3 regions of the Bradyrhizobium sp. 160 genome follow, and region 3 is predicted to be linked to each of the others. Evidence: predicted binding sites of a transcription regulator. Region 3 holds the regulator's gene; each other region holds the start of a gene.
What was found. Region 3 encodes LexA, which represses DNA repair genes until DNA is damaged. Its sites were predicted from a motif close to TGTTCNNNNTGTGTTCNG; they were not measured.
Positions count from the first base shown of each region.

Region 1: IVA98_RS35290 (ATP-dependent Clp protease adaptor ClpS) is a predicted target of LexA. The motif match lies at 1,652-1,669, and genes of this name have one in related genera.
Region 2: IVA98_RS05140 (single-stranded DNA-binding protein) is a predicted target of LexA. The motif match lies at 1,913-1,930, and genes of this name have one in related genera.

Region 1 covers NZ_JADPKD010000083.1:271,329-277,845, reverse strand. The annotation lists gene IVA98_RS35290 (ATP-dependent Clp protease adaptor ClpS) at 1-1,621, opposite strand, end outside; gene IVA98_RS35285 (MarR family winged helix-turn-helix transcriptional regulator) at 1,856-2,305, shown strand; gene IVA98_RS35280 (enoyl-CoA hydratase) at 2,302-3,072, shown strand; gene IVA98_RS35275 (methyl-accepting chemotaxis protein) at 3,192-5,273, shown strand; gene IVA98_RS35270 (dihydrodipicolinate synthase family protein) at 5,405-6,343, shown strand.
Region 2 covers NZ_JADPKD010000008.1:496,668-503,184, reverse strand. The annotation lists gene IVA98_RS05150 (outer membrane protein) at 1-619, opposite strand, end outside; gene IVA98_RS05145 (outer membrane protein) at 853-1,635, opposite strand; gene IVA98_RS05140 (single-stranded DNA-binding protein) at 2,084-2,578, shown strand; gene IVA98_RS36910 (hypothetical protein) at 2,718-2,840, shown strand; gene gyrA (DNA gyrase subunit A) at 2,934-5,663, shown strand; gene IVA98_RS05130 (serine hydrolase domain-containing protein) at 5,747-6,517, opposite strand, start outside.
Region 3 covers NZ_JADPKD010000008.1:597,544-604,060, reverse strand. The annotation lists partial or broken gene IVA98_RS05630 (ComEC/Rec2 family competence protein) at 1-667, shown strand, start outside; gene IVA98_RS05625 (hypothetical protein) at 808-1,242, opposite strand; gene lexA (transcriptional repressor LexA) at 1,810-2,511, opposite strand; gene IVA98_RS05615 (molybdopterin molybdotransferase MoeA) at 2,689-3,900, opposite strand; gene IVA98_RS05610 (hypothetical protein) at 4,122-4,328, opposite strand; gene IVA98_RS05605 (HAD family hydrolase) at 4,487-5,110, opposite strand; gene IVA98_RS05600 (alpha-hydroxy acid oxidase) at 5,127-6,260, opposite strand.

The DNA of each region.
Region 1 (6,517 bases), on a different contig from region 3:
AATTGCCACCGTCTCGCGCGAGGCTCCCTTGCGCAAGCCGTCGCATCAATTCCTTGATGAAGGCACAGCTCGTGCCCTCACTGCGGCGGGCCGCTTCTGCGATGATTGCATCGTCGAGCGGCAGCCCCTTGCCGTAGAGCCGGACCAGCTTGCCGCGGCCGGTCTCGTCCGGCAGCGGGACTTCGATGGCCTGATCGATGCGGCCCGGGCGGCCGGCGAGGGCGCCTTCGAGGTCCTCAGGCCGGTTGGTGGTCAGGACGAACAGGATGTCCGCGTCCTCCTTCAGCCCGTCCATCTCGTTGAGCAACTTGTTCAGCATGGATTCTTCGCACGGCCCCATGTCGTCGCGGTCGCGGGCGATGAGATCGACATCCTCGATAACGACCATCGACGGCTGGAGCAGCCGTGCCAGACTCATATAAGCGCCGAGAAGCCCGATTTGCTCGGCGGTGATGATCAGTGTCGTGTGCCCGGGCAAATGAGTTGCCAGATAGCGGATCGTATGGGTCTTGCCGGTGCCCGGCGGTCCGTAAAGCAAGATGCCCTTACGTGTCGACTGGCCGAGCCGGCGCAATTGATCTCGGGTGTTGACGAAAGTCAGAACGTTGCGATTGAGCAGCCGCAGGGTCTGTTCGGGCAGGATCACCTCATCGCGCGCAACCGGCGGCAGCCGATGCACCGTGATGCCGCGCGAGCGGCCGCGATAGTCGGAATCGGCGTCGAGGGACAGGATCTTGCCGCGATAGCTGCGCGCAGCTTGCACGGCCTGCTCCAGCTCGCCAAAACACTGCTGCACGAGTGCCGCGCCCGCGGTGCCTGCCGGCACGAGGATCTCGATCCGAATTCCCGGTTCTCGGCTGTATTCGCGGTGGGCACACAGCAAGACCGCGTAACGAAGGCCATCCTGCTCGCACAGCCAGAGGCCGTTATCGAGACATTTGACCGGGCTCTTCTCGCCGACATCCACGTCGGAATATTGCAGCGGAGCAATCGCGAGCGCATTGCGGCCATCGCGGAGGAGCCGTGAGATCGACAGCGTTTCGTAGCGCTGTTCTTCGTTCAGCCCGAACAGCCGGATCGACTTGCCGAACAGTCCCTCGATCGCTGCCTGGACATCGACCCGCATATGGCCGGGAAACTGGCGGATGGTGGTCACGAGATTGCTACGCGAGACGTTGGCAAAATGCCAGTCAAGCACGTCGCAAGCGTATTCGAACTCCTCTTCCGGCTCTTGCGGTGTGTTCACGGTGTCTGCTGCGCGAATGCAGTCGCTGCACAGCCAGACCGTGCGGCTCCCGATCCGAACATCGGTCTGTCCCTCAGGCTTGCCGCAGAGCTCGCAGGGGGTCTTAATCTCTTCAAGCGTGATCCTCAGCGGATGTTGGCCGAGCCAGATATATTGCTGAGCCGACTTGAACAGCGCCTCGGCGACCGATTGCGGGTACGGACCGCAAGTGGCCTTCTCCTCCCGCTCGACCCGCGCTATCACCGCGGCCGCTTCACGCTCCGATTTGCCAAAAACCTGGCGGAGCAACCCGATGACAAACTCGTCCGGCGTTTCGTCATCATTGTGAATCACGAGCTGAGCCGGCTCGCGCTCGCCGCGCGCATCCTTCGTCATGAAATGATCCTATTGCAACCAAAACGAGTGAAGAACAAATATGGAACATAAAGGAGGGCGGCCGTCAAGCGCCAACGGGTGCGTCAAATTCCCGATGGAATTTCAATGCGCCATCCCACTCGCCGCCTTCGTGCCGCGTCGGCTTGACGATCGGCACGACCGCGATCGCCATGGCCATGCCGCATCGGCAACCCCTCTTTGACAACGCGATTGGCCTCGCATTATATATTTCGTATGCGAAATAAGGAAGCCGCAGCGAGCCACCATCGCCTGATCTACCTGCTGAGCGTCGCGCAACGCCGGTTGCAGCGCTGGATGGCGGCTCGCCCCGAGAGCGAGGTCACGCCGGCGCAGGCCGGGCTGCTGTTCATTCTCGGCAAGCAGGATGGTGTGCTGATCGGCGAGGCGGGCGCGGCGCTGGATCTTGGCCCGGCCGGTATTTCCGGCCTGGTCGATCGCACGGCAGCCGCCAAACTGATCGAGCGGCGGGCCGACCACGAGGACGGGCGCGCCTGGCGGATCTGGCTGACGCCGAAGGGGCGCAGCGCGCTGGCGCAGGCGAAAGCAGGCGCGGCGGAGGTCAACGCGGCGCTGACGGAGGGATTTACGGCTGCGGAGATCGACATCGTCGCACGCTGGCTGATGAGCATTCAGGACAAGTTTCCAAGAGGAGCAGACGAATGACCGAGCACGTCCGGATCGAGAACAACAGCGGAATTCTTACCCTCACGCTGGCGCGCCCCGACAAGAAGAACGCGCTGACGGACGCGATGTACGGCAAGCTCGCCGACAGTATCGAATCCGCCGAGTTCGATCCGTCCGCTCGCGTGATCCTGATCCGCGGCGAGGGCGACATGTTTACTGCCGGCAACGACGTCGGCGAATTTGCCGCGGTTGCAGCGGGCAAGTCGGAAGGCAGCCGCAACGTCGTGCGGTTCATTCAGTCGCTGGCACGTTGCACCCGGCCGCTGGTTGCGGCGGTGCAGGGCCGCGCCGTCGGCGTCGGCACCACCATGCTGCTGCATTGCGATCTCGTCGTGCTCGCCGACAATGCGCAATTGTCGACGCCCTTCGTCAGCCTCGCGCTAGTGCCGGAAGCGGCCTCCAGCCTGTTGATGCCGGCGCGGATCGGCTACGCCCGAGCTTACGAGATGTTCGCACTTGGCGAGACCGTGCCGGCGCAGGCCGCGCTGGAATGGGGCCTCGCCAACCGGGTGGTGCCGCTCGACACGCTCGATGCCGAGGCGCTTGCGCTCGCGCAGCGCCTGGCCCGCCAGCCGGCCGGTGCGCTCATCGCCACCAAGAAGCTGATGCGCAATGGCGAGGCGCTGGTTGCGCAGCTGAACGCGGAGGGCGAGCAGTTCGCGCAGCGCCTGCGTACCGCCGAAGCGCGCGAGGCATTCACTGCCTTTGCCGAGCGCCGACCGCCGGATTTCACCAGGGTTGCGTGAGGGAACGCGGCCTGCCGCAGGCGCAGCGGGCACAACCCAGGTATTCGATTAAAGCCTTAACCAAACCTTGGCATGTCGCGGTGCAAGGTGGCTGCTCGTGAAGAGTAGGCCCCCGACCCATGGCAATGTTTAAGAAATCGGTAAGCTCGCTTCTCCTGACTTTGATGGCCCTGCTGGCCGCCGGCGCGCTGGCCAGCACGGCGATCCAGATGTTCGGGGCCTTCGGCCGCTACAGCGACAGTCTGGAGACCGAACGGCTTGCGAACGCGGACAAGGCGATCTTCCAGGGCGTGCTGTCCTTGCGCAACAATCGCGGCGATGCCCAGAGCGCGCTGCTCGGCGAGGACGATCCGCGTGCCAAGCTCGGCGCCGCCGAAAAGGCAGAGCAGGCCGGCTTTGACGCCATCATCGCCGCGCTCTCCACCGTGGAATTCGGCCGGCGCGACGAGCTCGCAAACACCTTGAAGCAGCGCTGGAGCGAGGCCGCGCCGAAATTCCAGCTGTTCTACGAGGAGGCCCGGCTGCCGCGCGGCGAGCGCAAGGTGGAGCGCACCGCCGCCTGGTACGATTCCGTCACGAAGGTGATCGAGACTGCCAATCTCGCGTCCACGGCGGTGTCGAACCGCGCCTGGATGAACGATCCTTTCATCGCCCGCATGATCCAGGCTCGCCGCCTCGCCTGGCAGGTGCGCGACCGCTATGGCATCCAGTGCTCGACCCTGCGCCCGAACGTCAACAGCTCCAAGCCGCTCGACGAGACCCAGAAGCAGACCGTGGCCAGCTGGAACGGCATCGTCAGCGCCGGCTGGACCGGCATGGAGGAGCTGCTGGCTGCGCCCGACGTGACGGCGGACCTCGCCAATGCGGCCAAGGAGGCACGGGCCAAGACCGATGGAGTGCTCAAGCAGATCGGCGAACTGACCAAGAACCTCGACGGCAGCGGCCGCCCCGCGATGCCCGCTTCGGAATGGAACGCGTTGTGCCAGTCGCCGTTCGCGTCCATCGTCGCTGTCGCGAACAAAGCCCTCGACCAGTCGATCGCGCGCGCGGAGACCGTTCAGAATAAAGCCCTCACCAATCTGATCGTGCAGTCGCTGGCATTCCTCGTGGCGCTGGCCGTGACCCTGGCCGGTGTGTTTGTGGTGCGCAATCGCCTGATGCGCCCGGTGCGCGCCATTCTCGACGCCATCGCCCGCATCAGCGCACGCGACTATGCGACGCCGGTGCCGCAATCCCGGCATCCTGACGAGTTCGGCACCATGGCCGCCGCGCTCGAAAGTCTGCGCGAAAGTGCTGCGACCGCCGAGCGCCTCGGCCGGGAACGCGAATCCCAGCAGGCGCTCCAGCTCGCCCGCTCCGGCACCGTCGATTCCGCCTGCCACAGCTTCGACGACACCGTGCAGGCTGTCATCCAGAGTGTTGCGGCCTCGACGCGGGAGCTCGATGACACCGCCAGCGGCGTGCGCTCGCTGGTCTCACAATCGAGCAGCCAGACCGCGGCGGTCTCCTCCGCGGCCGAGCAGGCCACCAACAATCTCGAGACCATCGCGGCGGCGACCGAGGAGCTCTCCGCGTCCGTCGGCGAGATCTCCGCGCAGGTGCAGGCCAGCGCTCGCGAGGCCCGCGAAGCCGTGTCGCAGGCCGCGCAGACCAACGCGACCGTTGAGATCCTCGACCAGACCGCGAGCCGCATCGGCGAGGTCGTGAAGATGATCAACGCCATCGCCGGCCAGACCAACCTTTTGGCATTGAACGCCACGATCGAGGCCGCGCGCGCGGGCGAAGCCGGCCGCGGCTTTGCCGTGGTCGCCGGCGAGGTCAAGAGCCTCGCGGCGCAGACGGCGACCGCGACGGAAGAGATCTCGCGTCAGGTCGAGGAGATCCAGGGCGCGACGGGCCAGGCCGTTGCTGCCATCCGGTCGATCGGCGGCGCCATCAGCGGCATCGACGAGAAGATGACGGCGATTGCCGCGGCCGTCGAGCAGCAGCGCGCGGCCACCACCGAGATCTCGCGCAACTTCCAGCAGGCCGCACAAGGCACCCGCGAGGTCACCGACACCATCGGCAGCGTCGCCAGGCTCAACCAGGAGACCGGCAACGCCGGCACGGTGCTGTCTCACTCCGTCAAGAAGATGTCGGCTGACGCCGATCGTCTCCGCGTCGCGGTCGAGGGCTTTTTGGGAGCGGTGAAGACCGCGTAGTTTCGCCTCATTCCTGATTTCCAACGTCGCGCCTTCGGCATTGCCGCAGGTCGCCGCGGCGGGTACATCTGTGCCGCCTCGCAGCGTGTGCGCGGCGCCAGACGTAAGACACATCAGGGATGGAGAGTTCGATGCCGGTCACCCCACACAAGGCCCAGCGCCCCTACCGCGGCGTGTTCCCGGTCGCACCCACCATCTTCGACGAGCGCGGCGAGCTCGATCTCGAAGGACAGCGCCGCTGCATCGATTTCATGATTGACGCCGGCTCGCACGGCATCTGCATCCTCGCCAATTTCTCCGAGCAGTTCGTGCTCACCGATGCCGAGCGCGAAACCGTGATGCATACGGTGCTGGAGCATGTCGCCGGGCGGGTTCCCGTGATCGTCACCACCACGCATTTCAGCTCGGCCGTCTGCGCGGCGCGCAGCAGGCAGGCCGAGGCGGCCGGCGCCGCCATGGTGATGGTGATGCCGCCCTATCACGGCGCGACCTTCCGCGTCCCCGAGAAGGGCATCGTCGAATTCTTCAAGGTGCTCTCGGGCGCGATCACCATTCCGATCATGATTCAGGATGCGCCCGTTGCCGGCACGCCGCTTTCGGTCGAGCTGCTTGCGCGGCTGTCGCGCGAATTCTCCAACATCCGCTATTTCAAGATCGAGGTGCCCGGCGCTGCCGCAAAGCTGCGCAGCCTGATCGATGCGGGTGGCAAGGACATCGAGGGCCCCTGGGACGGCGAGGAGGCGATCACGCTGCTCGCCGATCTCGATGCCGGCGCCACCGGGGCGATGACCGGCGGCGGTTATCCCGACGGCATTCGCCAGATCATCGATCCCTATTTCGCCGGCAAGCGCGAGGAGGCCAAGGCGGCCTACGAGCGCTGGCTGCCGCTGATCAATTACGAGAACCGCCAATGCGGCCTGATCGCCTGCAAGGTCATGATGCAGGCCGGTGCCGTGATCAAGTCGGACACGGTGCGCCATCCGCTGCAGCCGCTGCATCCGGCGACGCGCGCGGGGCTGCTGGAGCTGGCCAAGGAGCGCGACGCGCTGGCGCTGCGGTGGGGGAAGTAGGGCTCTCCACCGTCGTTGCGAGAAGCGAAGCGACGAAACAATCCAAACTGTTTCGGCGGAGAAAGTCTGGATTTGCGTCGCTTCGCTCGCAACGACGGGTCCGCCCATTTCGGCTGAAGGCGTCGAATTAGCGCGGTTCGGGTGGTTTCCCGCTGCCCGGCGATGACATATTGT
Region 2 (6,517 bases), 100 kb from region 3:
GCACGGTGTGGAAGTTGATCGTGCCGGAGGCCAGCGGAGCGCCAAGGTTAGAGAAGTAGTTCTCGCTGCCGAGGCTACGATAGAGGTACTCGCCCTTGACCGACCACTGCGGAGCGAAGAAAGCTTCGACGCCCGCACCGACGGTCCAGCCGGAATGCCACTTGCTGTCGGAGACGCTCACGCCGAGGGCGCTGACGGTGATCTTGTTGTCGATCCAGGCGTAGCCGCCGGTGCCGTAGAACAGGACGTTGTTGACGGCCCAGCCGATTCGGCCGCGCACAGTGCCGAGCGCATCGGTCTTGGAGGCGACAGTGATGCCAAGTGCGGTTGCCGAAGCGCTCACGTCAGCCCAGGCGCCATCCGCCTCGATACCGAACACGACGTTGCCGGTCTGCCAGTTGTAGCCGGCGGTGCCGCCGACGAAGCCACCCTGCATCCGCGGATCGGACGCGTTTTCCCAAGCGCCGCCGCCGACGACGCCGAGGTAGAAGCCGGTCCAGTTGTAGACGGCGGCCGGAGCGATCGGGGCCTTGGTGTAGGGGCGCGCTGCGAGGTCAGCGGCCGAAGCCGGAGCAGCGAGAGCGAACAAACAGGCCGAAGCCAACAAAACCTTTTTCATTTTTCAACTAATCCCAGTCCCAGTTTCTGTTGTTACCTTCCATGCCGAAGGCAGCGGACTCAACGGCCCAACTAATGCCGTGCTTACACCGCTAAAGCCGCAAGTTGTGTCTCCGAAAAGCCACAACAGCCACAAAACGTCTTGATCACTGACTTATCCGACCGTCTGCTTTGGATAAAACGAAAAAGGCCGGCACGAGGCCGGCCTTTAATCCTTGAACGAAATCAGAGCGATCAGTACCTCGCGACCAGCGGGCCACCAAAGCGGTAATTCAGCCGGACGAGACCGATGTCGACATCCTGGCCAATTCGGTCGCTCCCGAACACAACGCCCGCCGGCGTGGTAAAGCCGATCGTGCGGTGGCCGAGGAAAATGTGGTCGTATTCGACGCCGACCGACCAGTTTGGTGCGAATCCGAATTCCAGACCAGCACCCACCGTACCACCCCAGCGGGTTTCACGTGCCGATGCCAGCAGCGTGCCAGCGCCCGGGGTACCTGCGGCGGCATAGACGTCGTACTTGTCCCCGACCACAGCGGCGCCGCCCTTCACATAGAACAGCACATTGTTCCAGGCATAGCCGACCTGACCAGTGATCAGGCCAAAACTGTCGATGCGAGAGCGGTTACGATCCCCGGTGACCAAAGCGGTGCCAGGGAACAGGGTGCTCACGTTGTCGCCGGAAAAGTCAGCCCAGTTGCCCTGGCCCTCGAAGCCGAACACCCAATTGGTCGACTGCCAGCGATAGCCAATCTGGCCACCGACCGTGCCGCCCGTTGCGTTGTGGCAGCCTTCGCCAACCAGAGTGCCGGTAACAGGCGTCACGAAATCCCAGCACTTGTGGCTCGAACCACCGCCGCCGTTGATACCGATGTAGAAGCCGCTCCAGTCGTAGATTGCGGCAACGGCGGGAGCCGGAGCCTTGGTGTATGGGCGCGCAGCGAGATCTGCCGCGCTTGCGGGAGCCGAGAGGCCCAGCGCCATTGCACCGATTGCACTAAACAGAATCTTATTCATTGCAGTCTCCCCAGTTTCGACCGCTTCTCAAACTCCCCGAAGCGGCTAATGAAGGCGCGACGCCCATATGAACTAATTCCGAGGCAACCCTAGCTTACGAAACCGGCAAAGTCCGTCTCCGAAATGCCACACTCGCTGACCGAATGAGCCAAGCGCAACTTGATGAATGTTAAGCGGTTTCTGCCGTTCGCGGGAACCCAAAAAAGTTCCATCGAGCGACTGCCTTGATCACCACCATCGCGGCTCGAAGAGCCCGATGTCCGCCCCGATCGTCACAAAGAACAAATCTGGAACAAACCCAATGGCGGTGCTATATGTGGGGATAACCCGAGGGGTGATGGGCTGAGCGGCGCCCGCAAGCGTATAGGGTCGCCTCAACGGGCGGCGGAGGAACGCAGAGAGCGGACTCGGCCTTTGAAATTCAGTGGCATTGGAGTGGAGAGCGGCGATGGCGGGAAGCGTCAACAAGGTCATTCTGGTTGGAAATCTCGGCAAGGATCCCGAAATCCGCCGCACCCAGGACGGGCGACCGATCGCCAATTTGAGCATCGCCACCTCTGAGACCTGGCGCGACAAGAACACCGGCGAGCGCAAGGAAAAGACCGAATGGCATCGCGTCGTGATCTTCAATGAAGGGCTGTGCAAGGTCGCCGAGCAGTACCTGAAGAAGGGCGCGAAGGTCTACATCGAGGGCGCGCTCCAGACCCGCAAATGGACCGACCAGAGCGGCGTCGAGAAGTACTCGACCGAGGTCGTGCTCCAGGGCTTCAACTCGACCCTGACGATGCTCGACGGTCGCGGTGGCGGCGGAGGCGGCGGCAGCTTCGGCGACGAACCCAGCGGCGACTTCGGCTCGTCCGGTCCCGTAAGCAGCGCTCCGCGCCGTCCCGTTGCCGCTGGCGGTGGCCGCAACAGCGACATGGACGACGATATCCCGTTCTGAGAACCCGGATCACGCGGCCGAGGCGCATTGCCTGGTCGGGCTCCGCCTGGTGTGCCGTGTCAGCAATTCATGTTCATCGGCGGGGTGGGCTCGGATTTTCCGGGCCCGCTTCATGTTTGACGTGAGCTCGGATTGCGCCATGACAGATATTCTGACAGGGCACTCGCAGCGCGATCTTGAGGCGATGGAGGCCATTGCCGAAGGCCGCTTCCGCACCTGTCGGGAGCGGGGCTCGGAAGGGCTTAAGTTGTTGGAAAAATAGGCGGAAAAATCGCTTGCCCTGACCTTCGCGAGGGTAGTTATCGCGGCCCCGATGCGCTATATGATTCCCAGATAAACCTGACCGGATTTCCCCTTGGCTGACGACGAAAACAAGCCCGGCAACCAGCCGGCGCAACCCTCGGACATTCGCCCCGTCTCCATCCTCGACGAGATGAAGAAGTCCTACCTCGATTACGCCATGAGCGTGATCGTGTCGCGCGCGCTGCCCGACGCGCGCGACGGCCTGAAGCCGGTGCATCGCCGCATCCTGTTCTCGATGAACGAGGAAGGCTATACGCCGGACAAGAAGCACAAGAAGTCGGCCGGTATCGTCGGCGACGTCATGGGCCAATACCATCCGCATGGTGACCAGGCGATCTATGACGCGCTGGTGCGCATGGCGCAGCCTTTTTCGATGCGCGAATTGCTGGTGGACGGGCAGGGCAATTTCGGCTCGGTCGACGGCGATCCGCCGGCGGCGATGCGCTACACCGAGTCGCGCCTAACCAAGATCGCGCTGAAGCTGCTCGACGACATCGACAACGAGACCGTCGACTTTCAGGACAATTACGACGGCTCGAGCAAAGAACCGGTGGTTCTGCCGGCACGGTTCCCTAACCTGCTGGTCAACGGCGCCGGCGGCATCGCCGTCGGCATGGCCACCAACATTCCGCCGCACAATCTCGGCGAGGTCATCGACGCCTGCCTGGCGTTGATCGACAATCCTTCGCTGACCATCGACGAGCTCACCAACATCATCCCGGGCCCGGACTTCCCGACCGGCGGCATCATTCTCGGCCGCCAGGGCATCCGCAGCGCCTACCATCTCGGCCGCGGCTCCATCGTGATGCGTGGCAAGGTCACCTTCGAGACGATCCGGAAGGAGCGCGAGGCGATCGTCATCACCGAGATCCCGTATCAGGTGAATAAGGCGACGATGGTCGAGCGCATCGCCGAGCTCTACAAGGAAAAGAAGATCGAGGGCATCTCCGACCTGCGCGACGAGTCCGACCGTGATGGCTACCGCGTCGTCGTCGAGCTCAAGCGCGATGCCATGCCCGACGTGGTGCTGAATCAGCTCTACAAGTTCACGCCGCTCCAGACCAGCTTCGGCGTCAACGCCGTCGCGCTCGATTCCGGCCGTCCGCAAACGATGAACCTGAAGGACATGCTGACGATCTTCGTCGGCTTCCGGGAGCAGGTCGTCACGCGCCGGACCAAGTACAAGTTGCGCAAGGCGCGCGAGCGCGCGCATGAGCAGGTCGGCCTCGCCATCGCGGTCGCCAACATCGACGAGATCATCAAGGTGATCCGCACCTCGCCCACTCCGGCGGCTGCGCGCGACACCCTGATGACGCGAGACTGGCCGGCGCGCGACGTCGAGGACATCATTACGCTGATCGACGATCCGCGCCACCGCATCAACGAGGACGGCACCATCCGCCTGTCGCTGGATCAGGCCAAGGCCATTCTGGAATTGCGTCTGGCGCGGCTCACTGCGCTTGGCCGCGACGAGATTGGCGACGAGCTGTCAAAACTCGCCGGCGAGATCGGCGACTATCTGGAGATCCTGCGCTCGCGCGCCCGCATCCTCGACATCATCAGGACCGAGCTCGCCGAGGTGAAGGCCGAGTTCGCCACGCCGCGCCGCACCGTGATCATGGAGCAGGAAGGCGAGGTCGAGGATGAGGACCTGATCCAGCGCGAGGACATGGTCGTCACCGTCTCCCACGCCGGCTACGTCAAGCGCGTGCCGCTGTCGGCCTACCGGGCGCAGCGCCGCGGCGGCAAGGGCCGTGCCGGCATGCAGACCCGCGACGAGGATTTCGTCAGCCGCCTGTTCGTCGCCTCTACGCACACGCCGGTGCTGTTCTTCTCCTCACGCGGCCAGGTCTACAAGGAAAAGGTCTGGCGCCTGCCGATGGCTGCGCCGAACGCGCGCGGCAAGGCGCTGATCAACATCCTGCCGTTGGAGCAGGGCGAGCGCATCACCACCATCATGCCGCTGCCCGAGGATGAATCGACCTGGGGCAATCTCGACGTGATGTTCGCCACCACAGGTGGCAACGTCCGGCGCAACAAGCTGTCCGACTTCGTCGATGTCCGCCGCTCCGGCATCATCGCGATGAAGCTCGACGACAACGAGGCGATCGTCGACGTGCAGATCTGCACCGAGCACGACGACGTGCTGCTGACCGCCGCCGGCGGCCAGTGCATCCGCTTCCCCGTTACCGACGTGCGCGTGTTCACCGGGCGCACCTCGATGGGCGTGCGCGGTATTGCGCTTGGCGAGGGCGACAAGGTGATTTCGCTGGCGATCCTGCGCCATGTCGAGACCACATCGGACGAGCGCTCGGCGTACCTGAAGATGCGCCGTGCAGTCGCCGGCGAAGCCGCGACTGAGGAGACCGCCGCGGACGGAGAGGCCGAGGAGACCTCCGGCAGCTTCCAGCTTGCCCAGGAGCGTTACGCCGAGATGTCGGCGCAGGAGCAGGTCGTGCTCACCGTCTCGGTCAATGGCTACGGCAAGCGCACCTCGTCGTACGAGTACCGCACCACGGGACGGGGCGGCAAAGGCATCGTCGCCATGAGCGTCAACAACCGCAACGGCAACTTGGTTGCGTCCTTCCCCGTGGAGGATGCCGATCAGATCATGCTGGTCACCGACAAGGGTCAGCTGATCCGCTGCCCGGTCGAGGGCATCCGCATCGCCGGCCGCTCGACCCAGGGCGTGATAGTGTTCGACACCGCCGAGGACGAGCACGTCGTCTCGGTCGAGCACATCACGGAAGAGGCGGAGAGCAACGGCACGAATGGGGAATGACGGTTCTGAACAGCCGCCAATCGGCGCATTCCGCCTCCGTTCTTTGCGGCATGTCCGGTTCGCCGAGAAGCAGTGAACGCCGTTCAACCCGGAAGTGAGGTCGCCCGCAAGACGTCTCTGAAAACGCCGTACTGCACTTGAAAGGCTCGGGGGCTGTAATCCTGGTAGTATCCCGCTGTCACCGCGACAATCAGATCGAGTTCCTGGACGATACGGATCGACTGCCCACCTCGACCTAACGCGCCGACCCAATGGATGTCACGCCCATTGAGTCGGGAGCGACCGAGCCACCACAAGTATCCATACAACTGGTTGTCGGTGGCCTTAAGGTTCGGTGCCGTCGATGTTTCGATCCATGCCTTCGAAACGATCTGGCGGTCCTTCCAGCGACCGCCCGCGAGAATGAGCTGGCCGATCTTCGCCATGTCGCGCGGTCGTAGACGCAAGCCGCCTCCGGCATCGGTGTCGCCTCTGACCCTCATCCACTCTGCGTTGGTGATGCCCAAGGGTTCGAACAACGCGGCGTGCGCAAATTCGTCGAGGGGGCGTCCTGTCACCTTACGGATAATGGCCGATACCAGCCTGAGCGCGCCGGTGTTGTAGAAGAATTCCTGTCCGGCCGGGGCGGTAATCGGAAGACCGAGCACGTAACGGCACGGATCCCATGCCATATGCATGCGCGCCTCGTCGTTGTTGTAGTCTCCGGTGGCCGGAGTCGCTTCCACCCACTCCAGACCCATCGACATGCCGAGCACGTGCAATAGCTGGATGCGATCCTTTTCCGGGGTACGCAAGTCGGACAATTCGGGGAAGAAGCTGAAGATCGGTTCGTTGACGCCGCGTATGAGCCCCCG
Region 3 (6,517 bases):
TGCGTTCGGCACCGCGCCGTTGATCGCGGCAAGCCTCGGGATCATCGTGATGGGTCTGTTGCGCACGCCCTTGCGCTGGTCCGGTGCCTTGGTGCTGCTGGCTTCCATCGCGTGGGGGCTGTCGGTGCGGCAGCCCGATATCCTGATTGCCGGGGACGGCGCCAGCGTCGCGGTGCGGGGCAGGGACGGGCAGTTGCATGTGATCCGGGCGAGCAAGGATGGCTTTCTGCTCAAACAGTGGTTAGCTGCCGACGCCGATCCGCGCGATGCCGGGAGTAGCTCGCTGGCTGACGGCGTGTCGTGCGATGAGTCCGGCTGTGTGACGCCGCTTGCCGACGGTCGGCTGGTCGCGCTTTCCCTGCGCATCGATGCGCTGGCTGAGGATTGCAGTCGTGCCGCGCTGGTGGTCACGACGCGCCCCGCGCCGCCCGATTGCGCGGCGATGGTGGTCGACCGGCAACGTCTCGCCAGCCAAGGCGCGCTGGCATTGACGCAGCGTGGTGACGGCTTTGCGATTCAGGCGGTGAGAGCAAGAGGCACAAGCCGTCCCTGGCTGCCGGCCGGCGCCGGCGAGGGTGATTTCGACGGCAGCCTTGTGCCGAGGACGGCCGCGGCCCGCAACCGGGATGCAACGCCGGCGGAGACCGACCTGCAGGTCGACGATTAGGCGCCGGACGATTAAAAACAAACGCGAAGAGTAGGTCCGGGTCCGACCGGACGTTCCGCAGCATTAAATCTTACCATCTCGCCGGCCTCGGCCGGCGATGGCAATTTCAATCCTGGCCCGACCCCGCGGGCGGGGACGGCTCAGCCAATCGGCAAGCGCGTGATCGTCGACCGGCTATCGGCGACGATCTGCGGCTTGTGCTCGCGCTCGCTGACCGGCTGCGTCACCGGCAATTGCAGCACGGTTGCGCGCTGGCCTTCGACGAGCTGCGTCACCAGCACGTATTTGCCGTCGGGGAATTCGATCGCGTCATGATGGCGGTCGGGTATGTGCGGATCGATCTTGCCGAACTTGCCGACGCGGGAGTTGATGGTGCGCGTCCAGATCCAGCGATTATCGTAACGGACGTTGTCGGCGAAGGCGAGCTCCGTTCCCGGCAGCAGGCAGACGGCCACGGTCGGATCGGCCGCGGAAGCAAAGCCGCGCGTTGAGGTGCCGCGGAACGTTGTCGACACGATCGTCTCGCCGACTTCGGCGGGGCGAGATGCAACGGCATGCAGGCTGTAGTCACACATCGGGTGCTCCTCATTCGAAGATAGCAACCCGCGCCTCCTTCGGAGGCGCAAGCCTCTATCAGAGTGGAAGCACGTAACGCTCTGCTCCGTTGTAGGCAAATCTGCGGCTGGCGTTGCCGGACGCGATCACATTATCTTTCCCGAAGCCATAGGAACAAAGCTCGCTTCAGTGCATTCGGCGGATGCGAGCGCCCGTGGCCTACGGGCGCCGACCAGGGGAATGTGGCCAGCTTCGCCGTGGCTGTCGGTCGATGGCAGTTCGGGCGTTGCGGAAATGCTCGCTCCCTGCGTGCGCCGACTTGCGTGCGTGGTGCTGCAATTGAGTTGCGAATGCTTGCGCGGCCGATCAAGCGATCAGCACGCTGCGAAGGCGCTTAAGGCGATCCTGCACATCGTAATCTCCTAAGATCTCTTCACAAGCGATGAGTGCTTGGGGCCGCATGCCGAGGATGGAGCGCCGGAGAGAGGGGCCGGATAATCTGCGCAAGACCAAAAGACTATCCAGCTGGAGCGGACCGTCGTCCGCTCCAATCGGAATCATTGGTATCGAATGACCGCTAGCTCGTCTCAGTACTTGCGGTACAGCCCGATCAGCTTGCCCTGAATCTTCACCCGGTTCGGCGGCAGGATGCGCACCTCATAGGCGGCATTGGCGGGCTCGAGCGCGATCGACGCCCCCCGGCGGCGGAAGCGCTTGAGCGTCGCTTCCTCGTCGTCGATCAGGGCCACCACGATGTCGCCGGTATCGGCGCTCTCGTTACGCTGGATCAGCGCCATGTCGCCATCGAGAATGCCAGCTTCGACCATCGAATCGCCGCGCACTTCGAGTGCGTAGTGCTCGCCTGAGCCGAGCATGTCGGGCGGCACGCTGATGGTGTGACTGCGGGTCTGCAACGCTTCGATCGGCGTGCCGGCCGCGATGCGACCCATCACGGGCACCGCAACGGGACGCTCGCCCTCGTCCGCGGAAGAACTGGAGCTCGCGCGCACCTTGCCGAGATTGCCCTCGATGACGCTCGGCGTGAAGCCGCGGCGGCTGCCGGCGGCGGCCTGGAGCTCGGGCAGCTTGATCACCTCGATGGCGCGGGCGCGGTTGGGCAGGCGGCGGATGAAGCCGCGCTCCTCGAGCGCAGTGATCAGGCGATGGATGCCCGATTTCGAGCGCAGGTCGAGCGCATCCTTCATCTCGTCGAAGGAGGGCGGCACGCCGCTTTCCTTCAGACGTTCGCTGATGAACCGCAGAAGCTCGTATTGTTTGCGCGTTAACATCTCGACCAAAGTCCCCCGGTTGATGTCGTTCGATTCCGAGACGCTGAATTGGAGCGGTAGACCGCTACATGCTCGAAACAAATCATGAACGGACACTATATGTTCCATATGTGTTCCGCAACTGCTTAATTTACCGTGAACGCGGCAAAGTTCGCGGAACGCGTGTAGTGGATGCGTTCAGACGGGCAGGCGCAGCACCTCGCAAGGCGAGCCGGCCTCTGCCTTCGGAGCGAACGGTGCGCGGACGAGAAGTGCCTGTGCTGCAGCGAGATTCGCAAGCAGCGAGGAATCCTGGTGATCGACGGGAAGGGCCACCAGCGTGCCGTCGTCGCGCGTCTCCAGATGTGCGCGCAGATAGTCCGCGCGCATATCGTTTGCGTCCACATCGCGGCCGAGCACGGCGCGCTCTTGTCGGTGATGAATCACGGATCGTCCCGACAAGGCGCGAATCAGCGGCACCAGGAACAGGAAGGCGCACACGTAGGATGACACGGGATTACCCGGCAGGCCGATCACGCGCATCGCGCCGAGCCGCCCATGCATCATCGGCTTGCCCGGGCGCATCGCGATCTTCCAGAACGCCATCGCGACGCCTTCGTCCCTCAGCGCCTGCTGGACCAGATCGTGGTCGCCGACCGACGCGCCGCCGCTCGTGACCAGGATCTCGGCGCCGCTCTCGCGGGCGCGGCGGATGCCGGCAGTGGTGGCCTCCAGCGTATCGGCGACAATGCCAAGGTCGATGGTATCGGCCCCCTCGCTGCGGGCGAGCGCGTGCAGGGCGTAGCCGTTGGAATAGACGATCTGGCCGCGACCGGGCGTGGTTCCCGGCATTACCAGTTCGTCGCCGGTGGCGAGGATCGCGACCTTCGGACGGCGGCAGACGGCAAGCTGCGGATGATTCATGGCGGCGGCGAGTGCGAGATCGCGCTCGGTGAGACGGGTTCCCTTGCGCAGGAGCAGGTCGCCTTCGGAGAAGTCGACGCCCGCGGGGCGGATGTGGCGGCCGGCAATGGCGGCTTCCTTGATCGTGATGCGCTTGCCGTCCGCAACCGTGTCCTCCTGGATCACGACTGCGTCGGCACCGTTGGGAATGACGCCGCCGGTGAAGATCCGCACGGCTTCGCCGGGGCCCAGCGTTCCCGCGAATGGACGACCCGCCGCCACCTCGCCAATCAAGGTGAGCGCACTATCGAGCTTTGTTGCATCGCTCGCGCGCACCGCGTAGCCGTCCATCGCCGACATTGCTTCCGGCGGCTGTGTGCGCAGCGCCGCGACATCGCGTGCGAGCACGCGATGATAGGCCTCGTTGAGGGAAACCATCGCTTCAGGCAGCGGCTCCGCACCTGCCAGCACCGCGGCAAGCGCGTCAGAAACCGGCATCAAGGCCAAGGGCGGAAACTCCTGCTGAGCATATCGGCAATGGGCGGCGAAAGTTCTAGCCGAGTGCAGGCGTGAGGCAAAGGCGCCGACAGGATGATTTATCCTGCGTGATCTCCGTCATGAAGAATCGTGCGCAGACCGGTCACGGCATGATCCGGAAGGCGAGACAGACCGGTACGAGGATAGCCATGGCGAGGACGACAAGGATGAGCGCCACGGCCAGCATCGGATCAACTCTGCGTCTGTTCGCCCGAACTGACGCCGGCTGTCACGTCCGGAGCTTTGGGGCTTTGATCCTTGTCCGGCAGCGGATCGGCCTGCGACTTTAGGTCGGCGGCCTTGCTGATCAGCTTGGCGGAGAGGCGCGAATCCGAGGTGGTCTTGGCGAATTCGAGCAGCAAGGAGGCTTGCTTTGTGAGGTAGGCTTTGCCCAGCACGAGAATAAGTCCGATGTAGACGTCCCAACGGACTCATAGAGTCCGGAGGGAGGTATTCCGTTCCCGGAACTCTGTACAAAAATGTACAAAGTGAATTGGTCCCTACCCGAGCGGATTTGGGTGCCCGGAACCCGACCCGATCCGGTCGGCATCGGTGGTCAAATTCCCAACGCTAGCAAGGCCTTGCCGACATCACCGGGCGAGGTGACATGCACCGCCGTCAGTCCACGCGCTCGCGCCCCCTCGATGTTCTCGGCAAGGTCGTCGAAGAAGACGATTCGGCTGGCTGGCAGGCCGATCGCCGCCACGACATGATCGAACGCCTCTGCATCCGGTTTGCGCAGGCCGATGCTGGACGACAGATAGAGCTCGCGGAAATGCCCGAGCACCCCGGCATATTCCTTCGAGAAATAGTCGACATGTGGCCGGTTGGTGTTGGAGAAGGCATATAGCGGCACCTGCTTCGCCGCGCGCGGCAAGAGCTCGGCGATCTCAGGCATCTCGCCGGCGAAGATCGCGTTCCATCCCTCCAGAAATTGCGCGTCGGAAATGCCGATCCCGAGCGATGAACGCAGCGATTGGAAATAATCCTCGTCGCTGATCTTGCCGACCTCGTGCAGCCGGTAGGCCTCGTCACGCACATAGCGTGCGACGATGGCCTCGGGCTGGCAGCCCGCATGCCCCGCCCAGCAGGCGATCGCCTTGGAGAAATCGATATCGAGCACCACGCGGCCGAGATCGAACAGGAGCGCATCGGCGCTACCGGGGGAGAGTGAGGTCATCGCGTTCTTTCACTTTTCAGTATCGGTAGGGCTCGTGGTCGAACAGCGGGAACGCGCTGAACACGCTCGGCGCATTCGTTGCGGTCGCCTGATGCAGGCAGGATTTGTCGACTTCGGCGAACGAGGTGGCACCCAGGAGGCCGAGGCAGCGCAGCACTTCGTCCTCCAGCAGTTCCAGCATTCGCATCACGCCTGCTTCGCCGGCCGCGGCCAGCGCCCAGCATTGCAGCCGGCCGATGCCGACGATGTCGGCGCCGGCCGCGATCGCCTTGACGATGTCGGTGCCGCGGCAGAAGCCGCCATCGACCATGATCTTGGCGCGGCCCTTCACCGCCTCGACGATTTCAGGCAGCACATGCATGGCGCCGCGGCCGTGATCGAGCTGACGGCCGCCATGGTTGGAGACGTAGATCCACTCGACACCGTGATCGATCGCGATCTGAGCGTCCTCGGCGGTGGCGATGCCCTTCAGGATCAGTGGGATCCTGAACTTGTCCTTGATCATCTTCACCGTCCGCCATTCCAGACCCTTCTGGAAATCGCCGCCGGTCGCGCGCAGGCGGCTTTCGCGAACGTAGCGCTTGGCGATGTCACGTTCGCGACGGCTGTAATGGGCGGTGTCGACAGTCAGGCAGAACGCGGCATAGCCGTTCTTCTCGCTCCGGCTGACGACATCGGCGACGAAGGCATCGTCGCCGCGGACATAGAGCTGATAGAGCCGCAGCGCGTCGGGCGCGGCCTCGCCGGTCTTCTCGAGCCCCGGCTCGGACACCGAGCTCAACATGTGCGCCGCACCGAAGGTGCCGGCGGCGCGCGCGACGCTTGCCGCGCCATCGGGATCGAAGATCTCCAGCGCACCGACGGGGGCGAGCACCACCGGCAGCCGCATCCTGCGGCCGAACTGCTCGACGGAGCCGTCGACCTTGCGAACGTCGCGCAGCACGCGCGGGCGGAAGGCGATCTCGTCCAGCGCCATGCGGTTGCGGCGCATCGTGGTCTCGGTCTCGGCAGCGCCGACGATGTAGTCCCAGGCATTCTGGTTGAGGTTGGCGCGCGCCTTCCGGATGAACTCGTGCAGGTTCTGGAACGGCTCGTTGCTGGCGCCGAGTTCGACGTTCCTGTCCGGCCGGATGCGGGGCGCGTCATTCATTGTTGTCCTCCCGAGAATTTGAAGTCTTGTCGCCATCGCCTAGCGTGTCCGGCCCTCCAAAACCATCCTAAAATCGCATAGCTGCGAGGCGTGGGCGGCCGACCGATGCCGCGTTGCGCGAAGCGGTTTCGGAACGTTGCCAAAAGTTTAAGCCGAAGCGAAGGGATTTCGCCGGCGTACCGCCGCCGGCCTTCCAGGCGGCCTTGAAGAAACCAGAATGGTGTTGTGAGAGGTGACCTGGATCGCCATTTGCATGG